Regions from separate parts of the Saccharopolyspora hattusasensis genome, predicted to be linked through region 3. Evidence: riboswitches for the same ligand, from Rfam matches in the RefSeq annotation. Region 3 holds a riboswitch; each other region holds the start of a gene.
What was found. A riboswitch is a leader RNA that binds a small molecule or an ion and turns the genes downstream of it on or off. The one in region 3 is predicted to bind cobalamin.
Positions count from the first base shown of each region.

Region 1: it holds a riboswitch for cobalamin, as region 3 does, so the genes downstream of both, ACRXBZ_RS26225 (ribonucleoside-diphosphate reductase subunit alpha) here and ACRXBZ_RS31420 (ABC transporter substrate-binding protein) in region 3, are expected to answer to the same signal.
Region 2: it holds a riboswitch for cobalamin, as region 3 does, so the genes downstream of both, metE (5-methyltetrahydropteroyltriglutamate--homocysteine S-methyltransferase) here and ACRXBZ_RS31420 (ABC transporter substrate-binding protein) in region 3, are expected to answer to the same signal.

Region 1 covers NZ_JBPCDC010000001.1:5,486,301-5,491,902, forward strand. The annotation lists gene ACRXBZ_RS26220 (ribonucleotide-diphosphate reductase subunit beta) at 1-266, opposite strand, end outside; gene ACRXBZ_RS26225 (ribonucleoside-diphosphate reductase subunit alpha) at 344-2,737, opposite strand; cobalamin riboswitch at 2,849-3,062, opposite strand; partial or broken gene ACRXBZ_RS26230 (glycoside hydrolase family 3 protein) at 3,276-5,048, shown strand; gene ACRXBZ_RS26235 (ABC transporter substrate-binding protein) at 5,264-5,602, opposite strand, start outside.
Region 2 covers NZ_JBPCDC010000001.1:99,353-104,954, forward strand. The annotation lists gene ACRXBZ_RS00530 (ABC transporter ATP-binding protein) at 1-557, shown strand, start outside; gene metE (5-methyltetrahydropteroyltriglutamate--homocysteine S-methyltransferase) at 608-2,884, opposite strand; cobalamin riboswitch at 3,016-3,271, opposite strand; gene ACRXBZ_RS00540 (RNA polymerase sigma factor) at 3,534-4,031, shown strand; gene ACRXBZ_RS00545 (methylated-DNA--[protein]-cysteine S-methyltransferase) at 4,028-4,645, shown strand; partial or broken gene ACRXBZ_RS00550 (2OG-Fe(II) oxygenase) at 4,636-4,851, shown strand; gene ACRXBZ_RS00555 (hypothetical protein) at 4,851-5,201, shown strand; gene ACRXBZ_RS00560 (DNA-3-methyladenine glycosylase I) at 5,373-5,602, shown strand, end outside.
Region 3 covers NZ_JBPCDC010000001.1:6,541,242-6,546,843, reverse strand. The annotation lists gene ACRXBZ_RS31430 (ABC transporter ATP-binding protein) at 139-915, opposite strand; gene ACRXBZ_RS31425 (FecCD family ABC transporter permease) at 912-1,931, opposite strand; gene ACRXBZ_RS31420 (ABC transporter substrate-binding protein) at 1,931-2,956, opposite strand; cobalamin riboswitch at 3,025-3,218, opposite strand; partial or broken gene ACRXBZ_RS31415 (hypothetical protein) at 3,414-3,497, opposite strand; gene ACRXBZ_RS31410 (esterase/lipase family protein) at 3,996-5,000, shown strand; partial or broken gene ACRXBZ_RS31405 (ATP-binding protein) at 5,098-5,283, shown strand; partial or broken gene ACRXBZ_RS31400 (response regulator) at 5,280-5,602, shown strand, end outside.

The DNA.
Region 1 (5,602 bases), 1.1 Mb from region 3:
TTGAGCAGCAGGCGTTCGTCGTCGCTGAGGCCGTCGGTGGACTTCCACAGCGCGATGTCGGCCTGCATCGAGATCTCGGTGGGCATCCAGTGGTTGTTGCAGCCCGCGAGGTACTTCTCCCAGGCCCACCCGTACTTGAGGGGGAGCAGCTGGTTGACGTCGGCACGGGCGTTGATCATCGCCTTGTCTCCGACGTCGACGCGCCCACCGGCGCGGTCGATCTCGCCGAGCCCGGCGGCCGAGGATGGGGACTGCAGGGACGTCATGCTGTGTTGCTCCAAGGGAAATCGCGCAGGTCGAGTCCGCGCGTCGAACAGGACTTGACTGGGACCCGGGTGGGGTGTTACTGGCAGGCTTCGCAGTCGGGGTCTTCGACCGAGCAAGCAGCGCCGGTCGCGGTCGGCGCCGTCGGGACGGCGTTGAGCTTGCCGTCGGTGCCGCGCAGGGTGCTCTTCTCCACGTGGGTCGCGCTCGTGGAGCGCAGGTAGTACGTGGTCTTGAGGCCCTTTCGCCAGGCGAGGCGGTAGAGCTCGTCGAGCGTTCGGCCGCTGGGCCGGGAGACGTAGAGGTTCAGCGACTGCGCCTGGTCGATCCATTTCTGCCGGCGTGCCGCCGCCTCCACCAGCCAGCGCGGCTCGATCTCGAACGCGGTGGCGTAGAGCTCCTTGAACTGCTGTGGGACCCGCTCGATCGGCAGCAGGCTGCCGTCGTGGAACTTGAGGTCGGCGATCATCGCCTCGTCCCACAGCCCGGCCTGCTTCAGGTCGGCGACCAAGTGCGGGTTGACCACGGTGAAGTCGCCGGACATGTTCGCCTTGACGTACAGGTTGCGGTAGACCGGCTCGATCGACTGGTTCACGCCGCAGATGTTGGAGATCGTGGCGGTCGGGGCGATGGCCATCACGTTGGAGTTGCGCATCCCGACGGTGCGCACCTGCTCACGCAGCGCCTCCCAGTCCAGGGTGGACGAGCGGTCCAGGTCGACGTCGCCGCCGCGGGCGTCGGCGAGCAGGTCGAGCGAGTCGATGGGCAGGACTCCCTGGTTCCACAGCGATCCGTCGAAGGACTCGTACCGACCCCGCTCGGCCGCGAGCTCGCTGGACGCGGCGATCGCATGGTAGCTGATCTGCTCCATGCTGCGGTCGGCGAACTCGACGGCGGCCTCCGACGAAACCGGGATGCGCTGCGCGAACAGCGCGTCCGCGAAGCCCATGAGGCCCAGCCCGATCGGCCGGTGCCGCAGGTTGGACCGGCGTGCCTCGGGGATCGTGTAGAAGTTGATGTCGATGACGTTGTCCAGCATTCGCACGGCGGTGCTCGTGGTGCGCTCCAGCTTCGCGGCGTCGATGCCGTCGGCGTCGACGTGCCGGGCCAGGTTGATCGACCCGAGGTTGCACACCGCCACCTCGTCGGTGCTGGTGTTCAGGGTGATCTCGGTGCACAGGTTGGAGGAGTGCACGACCCCGCTGTGCTGCTGCGGCGACCGCAGGTTGCACGGGTCCTTGAAGGTGATCCAGGGGTGGCCGGTCTCGAAGAGCATCGTCAGCATCCGCCGCCACAGCTCCACCGCGCGCACTCGGCGGAACACGCGGATCTCGCCGCGGTCGGCGGCCTGCTCGTAGGCGCGGTAGCGCTCGGCGAACGCCTTGCCGTAGAGGTCGTGCAGGTCAGGCGTCTCATCCGGGGAGAACAGCGTCCACTGCTCATCGGCCTCGACGCGGCGCAGGAACTCGTCGGGCACCCAGTTCGCGGTGTTCATGTCGTGGGTGCGGCGGCGGTCGTCGCCGGTGTTCTTGCGCAGGTCGAGGAACTCCTCGACGTCGATGTGCCAGGTCTCCAGGTATGCGCACACCGCGCCCTTGCGCCGGCCGCCCTGGTTGACCGCCACGGCGGTGTCGTTGGCGATCTTCAGGAATGGCACCACGCCCTGGGACTTGCCGTTGGTGCCGTTGATGTGGGCGCCGATGCCGCGCACCGGCGTCCAGTCGTTGCCCAGTCCGCCCGCGTACTTCGACAGCCGCGCGTTGTTGCTGATGGAGTGGAAGATCCCGGACAGGTCGTCGTCCACAGTGGTCAGGAAGCAGGAGGACAGCTGCGGCCGGGTGGTGCCGGCGTTGAACAGGGTCGGGGTCGAGCACATGAAGTCGAACGTCGACAGCAGGTGGTAGAACTCGATCGCCCGCGCCTCGCGGTCGTCCTCGCGCAGCGCCAGGCCCATCGCGACCCGCATGAAGAACGCCTGCGGCAGCTCGAAGCGGGTGCCGTCTTCGTGCAGGAAGTAGCGGTCGTAGAGAGTCTGCAGGCCGAGAAAGCCGAAGGTCAGGTCGCGTTCCGGCACCAGGGCGCGGCCCAGCCGGTCGAGGTCGAAGGAGCCCAGCTCCGGGTCGAGCCGCTCCAGTTCGACACCGCGGCGCACGTAGTCGGCGAAGTACGCCGGGTAGTGGTCGCGCATTTGCTCCTGGTCGGCCTCCTGTGGCTCGCCCAGGAAGCTCAGCGCCTCGCGGCGCATCCGGTCCAGCAAGAGGCGGGCCGTGACCTGCGAATAGTTCGGCTCGGTCTCGATGAGCGTGCGTGCCGCCATGACCTGGGCCAGCGAGAGCTCGTCGTCGCTGATACCGGCGTAGCCGGTGCGCCGCACCTCTTCGAGCACGGCATCGGCCGACACGCCGGGCAGTCCGGCGCAGGCGTGGTGGACCACAGTGGACACGCGGGTCCAGTCGTTGAGTGTCGCCGTCACGGGCTCTCTCCCTCGCGAGCTCGGCGGACCACGACGGCGCGCGCGGAGACAGGCGGCAGGAGCCGCAGGTCGTCCGCGCGGACCCGCCCTCGAAGTCCCGGACAGCACGCTTCGCAGCGTGCACCGGCGGCAGGTCTTCGGACTCACGGGCGGCCTACTGGTCGTGGCTTCCCAGGCTGCTCGCCCAGTGCTCTACCCGCTGCCGTCAGGCAGCCGGGTCACGACGTTCGTTCCCGTTCACCGCTGCGGGGCAGTCCCGGATTCGCACCGGGTTCCCTCTTGCCTCACCGGACGCCTCCGGTGAACCACCAGCGAGCGACACACTACATGTTGGGTTCGGGGAGTGATCGGATGGGCAGATAACGGAGTGTCGTGGTCCTGGTCGACAGTGCGGGCGAGGTGGTCGAGACTTGGCGGCCGGAGGCCGGCGAAAGGGGTAGCGGTGGACGAGGCGAAACTCCTGTCGTTGGTTTCGGAGTTGACAGCGGCAGAGAAGGCGCGGTTGCTGACCGGTGCCGACCTCTGGACCCTGCACCCGATGCCGAAGATCGGGCTGCGGTCGTTGGTGCTCTCCGACGGGCCGAACGGGGTGCGCGGCACGGCATGGGACGAGCGCGACACGTCGTTGCTGTTCCCGGTGGCGTCCGCGCTGGCGGCGACCTGGGATCGGGCGGCGGCGCGCACCGCGGGTGAGGTGTTCGGCGACGAGGCGCGCCGCAGGGGTGTGCACGTGGTGCTGGCGCCGACGGTCAACGTGCACCGAAGTCCTTTCGGGGGCAGGCATTTCGAGAACTTCTCGGAGGATCCGCTGCTGATCGCCGAGATCGGTGCCGAGGTCGTCGCGGGCATCCAGTCGCGCGGGGTGGCCGCGACTCCGAAGCACTACGTCGCCAACGACAGCGAAACCGAGCGGCTCAGCTACGACGCGGTGGTCGACGAGCAGGCGCTGCGCGAGATCTACCTCAAGCCGTTCGAGCGGATCGTGGCGAAGGCTTCGCCGTGGGCGATGATGGCCGCCTACAACTCGGTGAACGGGAGCACGATGACCGAGAATTCCGCTCTGGTGAACGATGTCCTCAAGGGCGAGTGGGCGTGGGACGGGATGCTCATGTCGGACTGGTTCGCCACCCGCTCGCTGGAGGCGGCGGCGCTCGGCGGCCTCGACCTGGCCATGCCCGGCCCGAAAAGCCCGTGGAGCGACGGGAAACTCGCAGCGGCCGTGGCGCGGCGCAAGGTCCCGGAGGAAGTTCTCGACGACAAGGTCCTGCGGGTGCTGCGGTTGGCCGATCGGGTAGGTGCTTTCGAAGATTCCGAACCCGGCGGCGGGCCTTCGGGGGAGGCCAGGCCGGTCATCCGGCGGCTCGCGACGCAGGGATTCGTGTTGTTGCGCAACGAGATAGTGGATGATGCGCCGCTGCTGCCGATCGGCCCTAAGGTCGCCAAGGTCGCGATGATCGGCGAGAACGCCACCATTCCGGTGGTGCAGGGAGGCGGGTCGTCGCACGTTAGCCCGCCGCACGTGGTGACTCCGCTGGATGGATTGCGTGCGGCGCTGCCCGACGCGGATGTGGTTTACCAGCGCGGTGTGCGGCATCGGCGGTTGCTGGACGTGATCCCGCGCGAGGAGGTTGCTGACCCGGCCGGCGAGGGCACCGGTATCCGGGTCGAATACCTCGGTGACAAGGGAGAAGTCCTCGACAGCGAGCTGCGCGGAACCGAGCGGCTGATGTGGCTCGGCGGCCTGCCGTCCGGGGCGAAGTCGTTGCGGTTGCAGGGGAAGCTCCAACTCGATCTCGGCGAGCACGTGTTCGGGGTGAACGGCACCGGGCGCTTCCGCGTCGAGCTCTCCGGCCGGGAGGTGCTGGCTGCGGACGTGGTGCGCACCAACGGGATCGACGACCCGCTGGGCGGCATGCTGGAACCGCCCGAGCAGCGGTTCAACGTCGTGCTCGTCGAGTCGGACTTGGACGCCGACGGCCGGGCAGCCATGACCGTCGAGTTCACCCCGCAGCGCATCGACGCGCTGGTGGCGGTCGGGATCGGGCACCGAGCGCAGGAGTGGGACGACGCGAGCGCACTCGCCGCCGCGCTGGCGATCGCCCGCGACTCCGACGTCGCGGTCGTCGTGGTCGGCACCAACGACGAGGTCGAGACCGAGGGCCGCGACCGCGTCTCGCTGGACCTGCCGGGCGCCCAGAACGAGCTGGTACGCAAGGTTGCCGCGGTGAACCCGAACACGGTCGTGGTGGTCAACGCCGGGTCGCCGGTGCTGATGCCCTGGGCGTCCGACGTCCGCGCGGTGCTGTGGACGTGGTTCGGCAGCGCGAGGTCGTGCAGGTGTACGCGGCGGAGCCGTTGCGGCTGGCGGGGTTCGCCGTCGCCGAGGCCGAGGCGGGAGCCGAGGTGTCGGTGGTGGTGGACGTCGAGCCGGGCGGTGAGTTTGCGGTGGGGCGCAGCGCCGGGGACCTGCGGATTCGCGCAGCGAAGAGCCCGTGAGTCCGGCGGACTCACGGGCTCTTCGCTCGGTCACTGCTGCGGGAAGGCCTTCTGCAGGTCGTCCAGGACCAGGTTGGCGGCGATCGGGCCGAGGCCGAGGAACCAGGTGTCGTCGTGCACCTCGACGGCCTTGCCGTTCTTCACGACGCCGAGCGTCGTCCACTGCACGGAGTTGACCACGTCGGCCAGCTGCTGCTTGGCGCTTTCGCCGTAGGCGGCGTAGAACAGCTGGTCGCCGTCGGCCTGGGAGATCTGCTCGCGGCTGATCTTGGTGAAGGTCTGGTCGGTCTGCTGGTTGTCGGGGCGGCCGAAGCCCGCGTCGGCCAGGATCGTGCCGATGAACGAGCCCTTGCCGTACAGGCGGATGTC
Region 2 (5,602 bases), 6.4 Mb from region 3:
GCATCGACGGTGTCGACGTGCGCGAGCTCGGCTTCGACACGCTCGCCGCCGCGGTCGGCGTCGTCTCCCAGGAGCCTTACCTGCTGCACGCCTCGGTGGCCGAGAACCTACGCTTCGCCAAGCCCGACGCCACCGACGAACAACTGGTCGCCGCGGCGAAGGCGGCGAAGATCCACGACCACATCGCAGAGCTGCCGGACGGCTACGACACCTTGGTCGGCGAGCGCGGATACAGGTTCTCCGGCGGGGAGAAGCAGCGGCTCGCGATCGCCCGCACGATCCTGCGCGACCCGCCGATCCTGATCCTCGACGAGGCCACCAGCGCCTTGGACACCCGGACCGAACGCGCGGTGCAGCAAGCTCTCGACGAGCTGTCCTCGGGCCGGACCACGATCACGATCGCGCACCGGTTGTCGACCGTGCGCCACGCGGACCAGATCGTGGTGCTCGACGGCGGCCAGATCGTGGAGCGCGGCACGCACGACGAATTGCTGGCCGCCGACGGCCGCTACGCGGCACTGGTCCGACGCGACGACCAACTCCCATCCGCCGCGTGAACACCTGACCGGAGTCCTGTTCGACGCACGCGCCGCCCGCGGGTCCGCCGTCAGCGCAGCTCGGCTATGGCCCCGACCATGTGTTTCAGCGCCGCCTCGACCTCGGCGTAGCCGCGGGTCTTCAGCCCGCAGTCGGGATTGACCCACAACCGCTCCGCCGGAACGGCCGCGAGCGCGGCCCGCAACAGATCCACGACCTCGGCGGTCTCGGGCACGCGCGGCGAGTGGATGTCGTAAACGCCGGGCCCGACGCCGCGACCGAAGCCGACCGCGTTGAGGTCTGCCAGCACCTCCATCCGCGAGCGGGCGGCCTCGATGCTGGTGACGTCGGCGTCCAGCGCCACGATCGCGTTGATCACATCGCCGAACTCCGAATAGCACAGGTGGGTGTGGATCTGGGTGGACTCGGCGACGCCGCAGGTCGCCAGCCGGAACGACGTCACCGCCCAGTCCAGGTAGTCCGCGTGCTGTGCCGAGCGCAGCGACAGCAGTTCACGCAAGGCGGGCTCGTCGACCTGGACGACCCGGATTCCGGCGGCTTCCAGGTCGTTCACCTCGTCCCGGATGGCCAGCGCGACTTGCTTCGCGGTGTCCGCCAGCGGCTGGTCGTCGCGGACGAACGACCACGCCAGGATCGTCACCGGGCCGGTGAGCATGCCCTTGACCGGTTTCTCGGTCAACCGCTGGGCGTAACTCGTCCACTCGACAGTGATCGGTTTCGGGCGGGCAACGTCGCCGAACAGGATCGGCGGCCGCACGCACCGCGATCCGTACGACTGCACCCAGCCGTTGTCGGTGCTGGCGAAGCCGTTCAGGTTCTCGGCGAAATACTGCACCATGTCGTTGCGCTCGGGTTCGCCGTGCACCAGGACGTCGAGCCCGATCTCCTCCTGCAGCCGGATGACGCGCTCGATCTCGTCCCGCATCCGCTGCCGGTAGGTCGCCTGGTCGATGCGGCCGGAGCGCAACGCGGCGCGCGCCTTGCGGACGTCCGTGGTCTGTGGGAACGAACCGATCGTCGTGGTCGGCAATGCGGGCAGGCGCAAGGACTTCTGCTGGGCGGCGCGCCTCGCCTCGTAGTCGCTGCGCTGCGAGTACTCCGGCCGCAGAGCCCGCAGCCGCGCCCGGACGCGGTGGTTGCGGACCCGCTCCGCGCTGGCGCGGTCGGCAATCGCGGCTCGTGCCTCGGCCAGCTCACCAGCCACCACGTCGCGGCCCTCGCCCAACGCACGGCCGAGGACGACCACCTCGCGAACCTTCTGCGCGGCGAACGCCAACCAGGACTTCACCTGCGGATCGATGTCGGCTTCCGCCGCGACGTCGTACGGCACGTGGAGCAACGAGCACGACGTGCTGACCGCTACCTCGTCCGCCGAGCCGAGCAGCGTGGCTGCGGTTGCAAGCGCCTTGTCCAGATCGGTGCGCCAGACGTTACGCCCGTCGACGAGCCCGGCGACCAGGGTTTTACCGCTCAGGCCCCGAACGGTCGACAGCGAATCCACTGTGGACTTCCCGGCGACGAGATCGACGGCGAGCGCCTCGACCGGGCTGGACGCCAGCGCGCCCAGAGCCTCGCCGAGATCACCGAAGTAGCCCGCGACCAGCAGGTTCGGGCGCTCCTCCAGTTCACCGAGCCGCTGGTACGCGGCGCGCAGCGCATCGAGCTCGTCCGGCGTGCGGTCCGCAGCGAACGCTGGCTCGTCCAGCTGCACCCACTCCACACCGGCCCGGCGCAGTTCGCCCAGCAGCTCCGCGTAAGCATCGAGCAGCCCGTCGAGCCGATCCAGCGGCCGGAACGACTCGGGGGCCCCGTCGGCGGCTTTGGCCAGCAGCAGGAAGGTGAGCGGGCCGACCAGCACCGGTCGGGTGGTCACGCCCTCCGCCGCGGCCTCCCGGTACTGCTCCACCGGCGTGCGGTCGGCCAGCGAGAACCGCATGTCCGGACCGATCTCGGGCACCAGGTAGTGGTAGTTGGTGTCGAACCACTTCGTCATCTCCAGCGGCGGCGCGGATTCCACCCCGCGCGCCATCGCGAAGTAGGTGTCCAGCGGACCCAACCCGAGCCCGGCGAAGCGCGGTGGGACCGCGCCGAAGGTGACCGCGGTGTCCAACACCTGGTCGTAGAACGAGAACGTGTTGCCCGGCACCGAATCCAGGCCCGCGTCCCGCAGCGCGCGCCACGCGTCGACGCGCAGTTCCCGCGCGACCGCACGCAGTTCCGCCTCGTCGATGCGGGACGACCAGTAGCGCTCCAGTGCGCGCTTGAGTTCCCGGTTGGGGCCGATCCTGGGATAGCCGAGTACGGTAGATCCGATCTTGCTGGTCAACGCCCTCTCCTCGCGAGCTCGACGACGGATGCCCCGAGGTCAGGGAAGGCGCAGGCGAACCGGCAACGCCGCGCGGCGCGAACCGGTCGTCCGCCAGGTCCTCCCGCGAGACCCCGGACCGCGCGCACCACCGGGTGCGCGCACCGGTGGCAGGTCTTCGGACTCGCGGGCACGTCCCGGCCGACGCCGGGGTTCCTACTGGCCGTCGCTTCCCAGGCACGCATGCCCAGTGCTGTGCCCGGTCTCGGACCGGGGACGGCGTTCGTTCCCACTCACCGCTGCGGGGCAGTCCCGGATTCGCACCGGATTCCCTCTTGCCTCGCCCGCCCGCGGCCACGACTTCCCGTCGCGATCCGGGGTGGACGAACCACCAGCACAACGGAGGCTACCGACTGGGCAGCCGTTGGCAAGGGCCTGGGGCGTGCGCGGACCGTGCCGGACGGCCACCGCGCATCCGGTGACTTCCGTGGTGAACACGCCCTTCCGGCTCGCCCTCGCGCCGTCGGTGAGAGGCTCGTCACGTGGGGTCGCGACGCCCGAGCCGCGGGCCGGCGCGGCGCGCGACCGGCGGGGCCCCCGGGCGGGTGACGATCGCGGCGTGGGCCGGATCCGCATCTCACGTTCCGACGGGCCGGGCCGTCTACGGGGAGTGAAAGTGAAACCGTTCGAGCAGATCGTTGACGAGTACGGCCCGATGGTGCTGCGAGTGTGCCGGGCCGTGCTCGGACCGGCCGACGCCGAGGACGCCTGGTCCGAGACGTTCCTGGCCGCGCTGCGCGCCTACCCGGAGCTCGCCGAAGACGCGAACGTGGAGGCCTGGCTGGTCACGATCGCCCACCGCAAGGCGGTCGACGTCACCCGGGCGACGGCACGCCGACCGGTGATGGTCGAGCGCGTGCCTGAGCGGCCCAGCACCACGGGCCGCCCGGAGGACTGGGACGGAGACCTGTGGGCGGCGCTGAGCGCGCTGCCGACCAAGCAGCGCATGGCGGTGGCCTACCACTACCTGGCCGACCTGCCCTACGCCGAGATCGCCGCGATCCTCGGCGGCAGCACCGATGCCGCCCGCCGGGCCGCGGCGGACGGCATAAAGACACTGCGCACGACGTACAGACATGCCACGAGCGTGGGAGGGGAAGCGCGATGATGACGATCCACGAAAACGACGACAGGCACCTGTTCGACGCGCTCCCGGCGATCGACTTCGACGCCAGCAAGCGGCTGCACATCGAGCTGGTGAACGCGGCCAAGCGGGAAGGGCTGCTCGACGTCGCCTACCGCACGATGGACACTCCGGTCGGCGAGCTGCTGCTGGCCGGTACCGAACGCGGCCTGGTGCGGGTCGCCTTCGCCCGCCAAGGGCACGACAAAGTTTTGGCGTCGCTGGCCGCGACGATCAGCCCGCGCATCCTGCGGGCACCGGACCGGTTGGACGAGGTCGCCCGGCAGATCGAGCAGTACTTCTCCGGGCGGCGGCGCACCTTCGACCTGCCGCTGGACTGGCGCCTCTCGCGCGGGTTCCGGCTCAACGTGCTGTCGCACCTGCCCGACATCGCCTACGGCCGAACCGCCAGCTACGCCGAGGTCGCCACGGTCGCAGGGAGCCCGCGGGCGGTGCGCGCGGTGGGTAGCGCGTGCGCAACGAACCCGCTGCCGGTCGTGGTGCCGTGCCACCGCGTAGTGCGCTCGGACGGCACTTCGGGCGGATACGTCGGCGGCGTGGAGGCCAAAGCAATCCTGCTGAACCTGGAGGCAGCATGAGCACGCTGGTGGAGCAGCGCCCTCGCGCCCAGTCCCGGGGCACCGCAACGCTGATCCCGCAGGGGCACGGCCTGGTGTTCACCACTCGCGACCGGCCGGTGCGCTCGGCGCGCGGCTGGTCCGCGTCTCCGGTGCGGCATGGGGTCTCGCCGGTGCGTTCCGGACGGCGCCACACGCTGGGGCTGGTCTTCCACAACGCGACCTGATGACCTACACGCTGCTCGGGGCCGACGGGCGACCGTACGTAAGCGCCGCGCCAGGTCGCCTCGGCGGATACCGGCGCGGCAGGATCTACGGGCGGCTCGACTGCCCGTCCGCGCTGCGCGCGATCGCCGACGGAGGCTACATGGCGCACCGGGTGTTCTTCGCGGACGAGGCCACCGCACGTGCGGCGGCTACCGGCCCTGCGCGGTGTGCCTGCCCGATCGGTACCGGGAGTGGAAGAACGGCCCGCACGATCGGCACCGCCTCCCTCGCCACCGAGGACCTGATCGCCCTCGGCGGAGTTGGAACCTTCGACGGGCTGCGCGGCGCAACCCGTGACGGCGGCACCTGAGAAGTGGTCCGCACCATGCTCCTGCACCGCACCGATTCGACCCCTTGAGCACTTTCTGCTGGTATAACCCAAAAGCACGTGCGGCCAGGTACCGGTCGCACACCACGAGAACCCGAGGAGAACGAGACCTTGAGTCCCGCAGCGGCAGACACCACGACCGACGCCGGGGTCGTGATCGGCGAGGACGGGTTGGCGCGTCCGCCGTGGGCGGCCCGCGATCCCCTGCTGCGCGAGTACTACGACACCGAATGGGGCATGCCCGTGCGCGGCGAACAGGCCCTTTTCGAGCGGATCAGCCTGGAGGGCTTCCAGGCCGGGCTCTCCTGGGCGACGATCCTGCGCAAACGCCCCTCCTTCCGCGAAGCGTTTGACCACTTCGATCCGGACGCCGTCGCGGCCTA
Region 3 (5,602 bases):
CACCGGTCGTAGCGACCCGGTCCAGCACACATTGCGGTCATCATCGCGGCCCTGCAGGACGTGCGGCCTGCGTGCACCGCAAAGTTCGGCGATAGCTGTCGCTCTCGTCCGTGGCGACGGCTTCCGGGGCCAGCGGGATCACGCGTGTGTGGCCGTGCCGGTGAATCGGATGTGCGGTGGGCCTTCCGGATTCGGCTTGGTGATGGCGCATTCCACGCCGTAGACCGTTCGGACCAGGTCCTCGGTGAGGACTTCGGCGGGGCTGCCCGCCGCTACGACCGCACCGCGCTGGAGGACGACCAGCCCGTCGCAGAAGGTTGCGGCCAGGTTCAGGTCGTGCAGCGCCACTACCGCTGTCACCGGCAGTCGGCGGACCAATTCCAGGAGCGCGAACTGGTGGGCGATGTCGAGATGGTTGGTCGGCTCGTCCAACAGCAGTTCCGTTGGCTGCTGCGCGAGCGCGCGGGCGATCTGGACGCGTTGGCGTTCGCCGCCGGAAAGGGTGTGCCAACGCCGGTCGGCCAGCGCTTCGAGGTCAGCGTGCATGAGTGCCCGACGCACTGCCTCCGCGTCGGTGTCTTGTGCGGTGCCCCACGAACTGCGGTGCGGCGTGCGACCGAGGGAAACCACTTCGGTGACGGTGATGTCGAGCTCGGTGGTGGATTCCTGCTCGACCAGGGCGATCCGGCGGGCGAGGGCGCGGCGGCCGATGCCCGTGATGTCCACGTCGTCGACGAGGACCCTCCCCGAGGACGGTTGGCGCAGACCGGCGAGCAACCGCAGCAGCGAGGACTTCCCAGATCCGTTGGGGCCCAGCAATCCAAGGGTCGAGCCGGGTTCGACCTCAATGCGTATCCCGTTCACGATTGCCGCGCCACCGCGTGACCACGACACGTCCAGGGCGCGCAGGCTCATGGCATGCCTCTCCTCCGGATCAACAGGAACGCGAAGGCGGGCACTCCGACCAGCGCCGTGACGACACCGACGGGCACTTCCTGCGGCGCGGCCACGGTTCCGGCCAGTGCATCGACCCAGACCAGCAGGACCGCGCCGAGCATTGCGGTGGTCGGCAGCAGGGCGCGGTGTCGGGTACCCACCAGGAACCGGGCGGCTTGCGGGAGCACGAGCCCGACGAAACCGATAGCACCCGAGGTGGCCACCAGCGTCGCGGTCAGCAGCGCGGTTCCCACCAGCAGCAGCCCGCGAACTCGCGCCACCGAGATGCCCAGGGAAGCGGCGGAATCGCGACCGAAGGCGAACGCGTCGAGCGAGCCGGCCTGCGACTGGCAGAGCAACAGCCCCACCGCGCAAACGATGCCGGCCAGCGCGACGTCGTCCCACCGCGCTCCGGCGAGCGAACCGAGGAGCCAGAACAGCACACCCTGGGTCTGCTGGGCGTCGGCGGAGGTCATCACGATGTAGGAGGTCAGCGCCGAGAACAGCTGGCTGCCGGCGACACCGGCGAGGATCACCCGGCTGGTCCCGCCGCCTGCCAACGCCGACAGCCCCATCACGAGCGCGAACGCGACCATGGCACCGCCGAACGCCCCGGCAGCCAGCCCGATCGTCCCGGCACCGACCCCGAGCACCGCGATCGCCACCGCGCCGGTGGACGCCCCCGCCGAAATCCCCAGCAGGAAGGGATCCGCCAGCGGATTCCGCAACATCGACTGCAGGACCGCCCCGCACACGCCCAGCCCCGCGCCACAGATCGCGGCCAGCAGCGCCCGCGGCAGGCGCAACTCCCACACGATTCCCTGCGTGATCCGGGAAACGCCGGTGGTGCCCAGTCCCAGCTTGGCGCGGACCACTTCGGCGACCTCTGCGACCGAGATGTCGGCCGGCCCGATGGTGATCACGAAGGCGATCGACACCACGAGCACCGGCAGGGCGCCGCCGACCAGCCAGGCGGCGCGGACCTGACGCACCACTACCGCTCCACGGCGACGAGCTTGTCGGCGAGCGCCTCGATCCCGTCCACGGTTCGCATGCTGGTGTTCAACGCGGTGCCGGACATGGGGATCCAGTTCTCGCCGCGCACGGCGTCCAATTGGGACACTGCGGGATCGGTGCGCAGAAAGTCGATCTTGTACTGGAGGCTGTCGCCTTCCTGATCCCGGGTGAGGTCGCCCAGCACGAGCAGCGTCGGGTCGCGGCTGAGTACGTCCTCCCAACCGACCTGCGGCCACATCGACGCGACGTCGTCGTAGGCATTGCGCACTCCCAGCGCGCGCGTCATGATCCCCGGGGATCCGGTTCTACCTGCCACGTAAGGCGCTTCGGTTCGCGCGAACCAGAACAGCACCGACTGCTTTTGCCGGGAGGGCAGATCCGCGACACGCGCCTGCGCAGCAGCGACCCGTGCGCACATGTCGGCGACCAGCGCCGCACCGCGGTCCTGCACCCCGAAGATCGTGGCGATCTCCTGGACCTCGCGGTAGATGTCCGCCAGTTCGGTCGGCTCGCCCAGCGGCGCTTCCTCCGGGAGGCAGTTGCTGGGCGAGAGGTAGGTTGGTACGCCCAGCTCTTCGAAGCGTTCGCGGGAGGCGACCATCGAGTCGGTGAAGACCGCTTGGTAGGCGCCGAGGACGATGTCCGGCTCAGTCGCGAGTACGCTCTCGAACGAGGGGGCGTTCTCCGCCAGCCGGGGCACCTGCTCGTTCGCGGCGGCGAGGCGCGGTGCGACTGGGTCGGTCCAGGTCGCGGTGCCGACCATCCGGTCCTGCAACCCCAGGGAGAGCATGATCTCGGTCGTGCTCTGGTTGAGGCTGACAGCGCGTTGCGGCGGCGCTTCGACGACGACGTCCTGACCGCAGTTGCGCATCGAGACGGGTTCGCCACCAGCGTGCTCGTCGGCCGGGGGCGCCGAACAGCCGCAGAGGGCAATGGCCAGCACGCCTGCGAACAGGGTCTGGTGCCCTGGCCGAGACGCGCGAAACCGCGCGGGGAATAGCATCGTCCGCATCCTTAGCTCGGGCTCGTACGCGGAGCCGCCAATTCGCCGACCGGTTGGCGCACTGGACCTGCACCGACCGGGAACCAGCAGGTCTTCGGGCTCGGGTTCTGCTGGACGGAGAACCTTCCCAGGCGCGTGCCCAGTGGTCCGGCCCGCTCGTGGGCCGCCCCGTCCATCACCCCTACCGCTGCGCGTCAGCTCCGGATTCCGACCGGATTCCCTGACCCGTACACCGGGTACGACTGATTCGCTCACACCCTAACCGCCCGGCGTTGCGCGACCGATGTGAGAGATCTCGCACGGTCGCGCCGCGTGCGGCTGCCGTGGTGCGGAGCGTCGGGCGTGTTTCCCGGGCGATCGGATGTATCTCCATCCACATGGTGGCGCCGCCCGCGAGCGCGTTCTGCCCGGCGAGTTCCGCGACGGTGGGCAGTTCCCCGCGCCAGAGCAGCTGGGCGATCTCCTCGAACGAGCATCGGGTGGCCAGGTCATCGACCGGGTAGCCGCCGTAGGTCAGCCAGTTGCTGTCCGGGTTGACCATGGAGATGTAATGTCGGCGACGACCCCGGACAGTCCCTTGTGGACCTTCTTGCTGCTGGTGGGCATGATTGTCCCCGCTGCGGAATTCGGAATGGCCGAATAATTCGGGCTTTATCCGGGAAAAGGGTGCTGGAGTGGGAAGGTGCTGCATCCGGTCGACCAGATCGCGCTGCCGCGCTCGGCGATGGTGGCCAAGCCGGTGTCCGCGGCGTGCATTGCCAGCCGCAGCAGGGTGCGGGTTGCTGCTCCAGCGTCATGTCCGCCGAGCGGGCCAACCGGCTGCTCCAGGGGAGCTAACCCTTCGCGTTCTCCCACGAATGTCGAGGCGGTTTGCCTAGTGTCGGCGGGACCGACATCGGGCGTCCGCTGGCCGGGGGTGTCGATGCCGAGGGTGTCCAGCCCTCTGGCGCTGTGCGGTGCGAGCGGCTCGCGATGTCGGCCGGACGCGGGGTGCTGCCAGGGGACCCGCGTCGAAACCCGACCGACGGGAGTGTGCTTGATGATCAACCGACGATGGCGCGGGGCGGTCGCCACGATCGCTGCCGCGGGGCTCGCCCTCAGCGCACCGGCGACGGTGCAGGCGTCCGGACTGGACGGTCGTGAGATCGGGCCGGCCGCGGAGCAGAAGACGATGCTGCTGGTACACGGCTACAACCCGGATCCCCCCACCAACTGCAACGGGTCGACCTGGGACGCAGCCCTCGAGTACTACCAGGAAGCGGGCGGCCGGGATCGTTCCTCGATGCGGACGATCGGCTACTACGAGGGCGACCGGGCATTCTGCGATGACGTGATCGGCGACGGTCAGGCCGACCGCGAGCGGCCCATCCAGGAAATCGCCAAGGACTTCGCCAACTACATCTACGCGGAGTACACCAGCAAGGGTGAGGAGGTCGACATCGTCGCGCACTCGATGGGCGGCCTGATCACCCGCGTCGCGGTGCTCGGCACCCGCGAGGGCTGGAGCGGCTTCCCACCCAGAGTGGCGGTGGAGGACATAGTCACGCTCGGCACCCCGCACCAGGGGCTGATCAACGGGTGCCGCAATCCCGATGCGGATCCCGACGACAAGTGCACCCGGCAGTGGAACCAAATGACCCCGGCGGGCGAAGGCGGGTCGGGTTTCATCGACAAGCTGCACGAGTCCGCGCCCGGCCGCAACGACCGCGGCTTGGACGATCCGTGGGCCGCCGGGATCGACTGGAGCCTCGTCAGCTCTCTGGAAGACGAAACCGTGTCGTACTACTCCGGCATCGACAAGGGCTACTTCGCGCACCAGAAGTACGGTTACGACGAGGATCTGAACGACAACGGCGTCGACGAATGCTCGGACCCGAACGTCAGCCACGCCAACCTCCGGCAGCTGACCGGTGCGGGCGGTTACTGCCTCCGCTACTGGCACCACGGGGCGGACGGCGGCCCCCACACCACCGAGAACGGCTGGTCCCCACTGAAGGTGGCCTTCAAGGCAGCCACCTACAAGGGCGACGACCTACCGCGATGACGACCGACCGCGGTGACGACCGACCGTGGTGACGACCGACCGTGGTGCGGGCCCGATTTCCGCACCACGGTCACACTCCCGCTGCGGCCTGAATCACGACTACCGACCCGACGCCCTGGTCATACGGGTCGACGACGACGGCAGGGCCACGCCGGTGCCCGGCGTCACACTGCTCGGCATGCGCGAACGAGTCACCGCCCTCGGAGGCCGCCTGCGAGCGGCACCTCGCGACGAGGGCGGCTTCTCCGTGCAGGCCGAACTTCCCGTGGACCGAACGTCATGATCCGCGTCCTGCTGGTCGACGACCAGCCGCTCATCCTCAGCGGATTCCGCGCGCTCCTCGACATCGAGGACGACATCGAGGTGGTGGCCGAGGCCGCCGACGGCAGCGAAGGCCTGGCGCTGGCCCGGGAACACCTGCCCGACATCGCGCTCATCGACATCCAGATGCCGGTCGTCACCGGCATCGAGGCGACCCGGCGCATCGCCGCGGACCCGGCCCTGGCCGGGGTGCACGTCGTCATCCTGACCAACTACGGCTTGGACGAATACGTCTTCGACGCGCTGCGCGCCGGCGCGGCCGGATTCCTCGTCAAGGACAT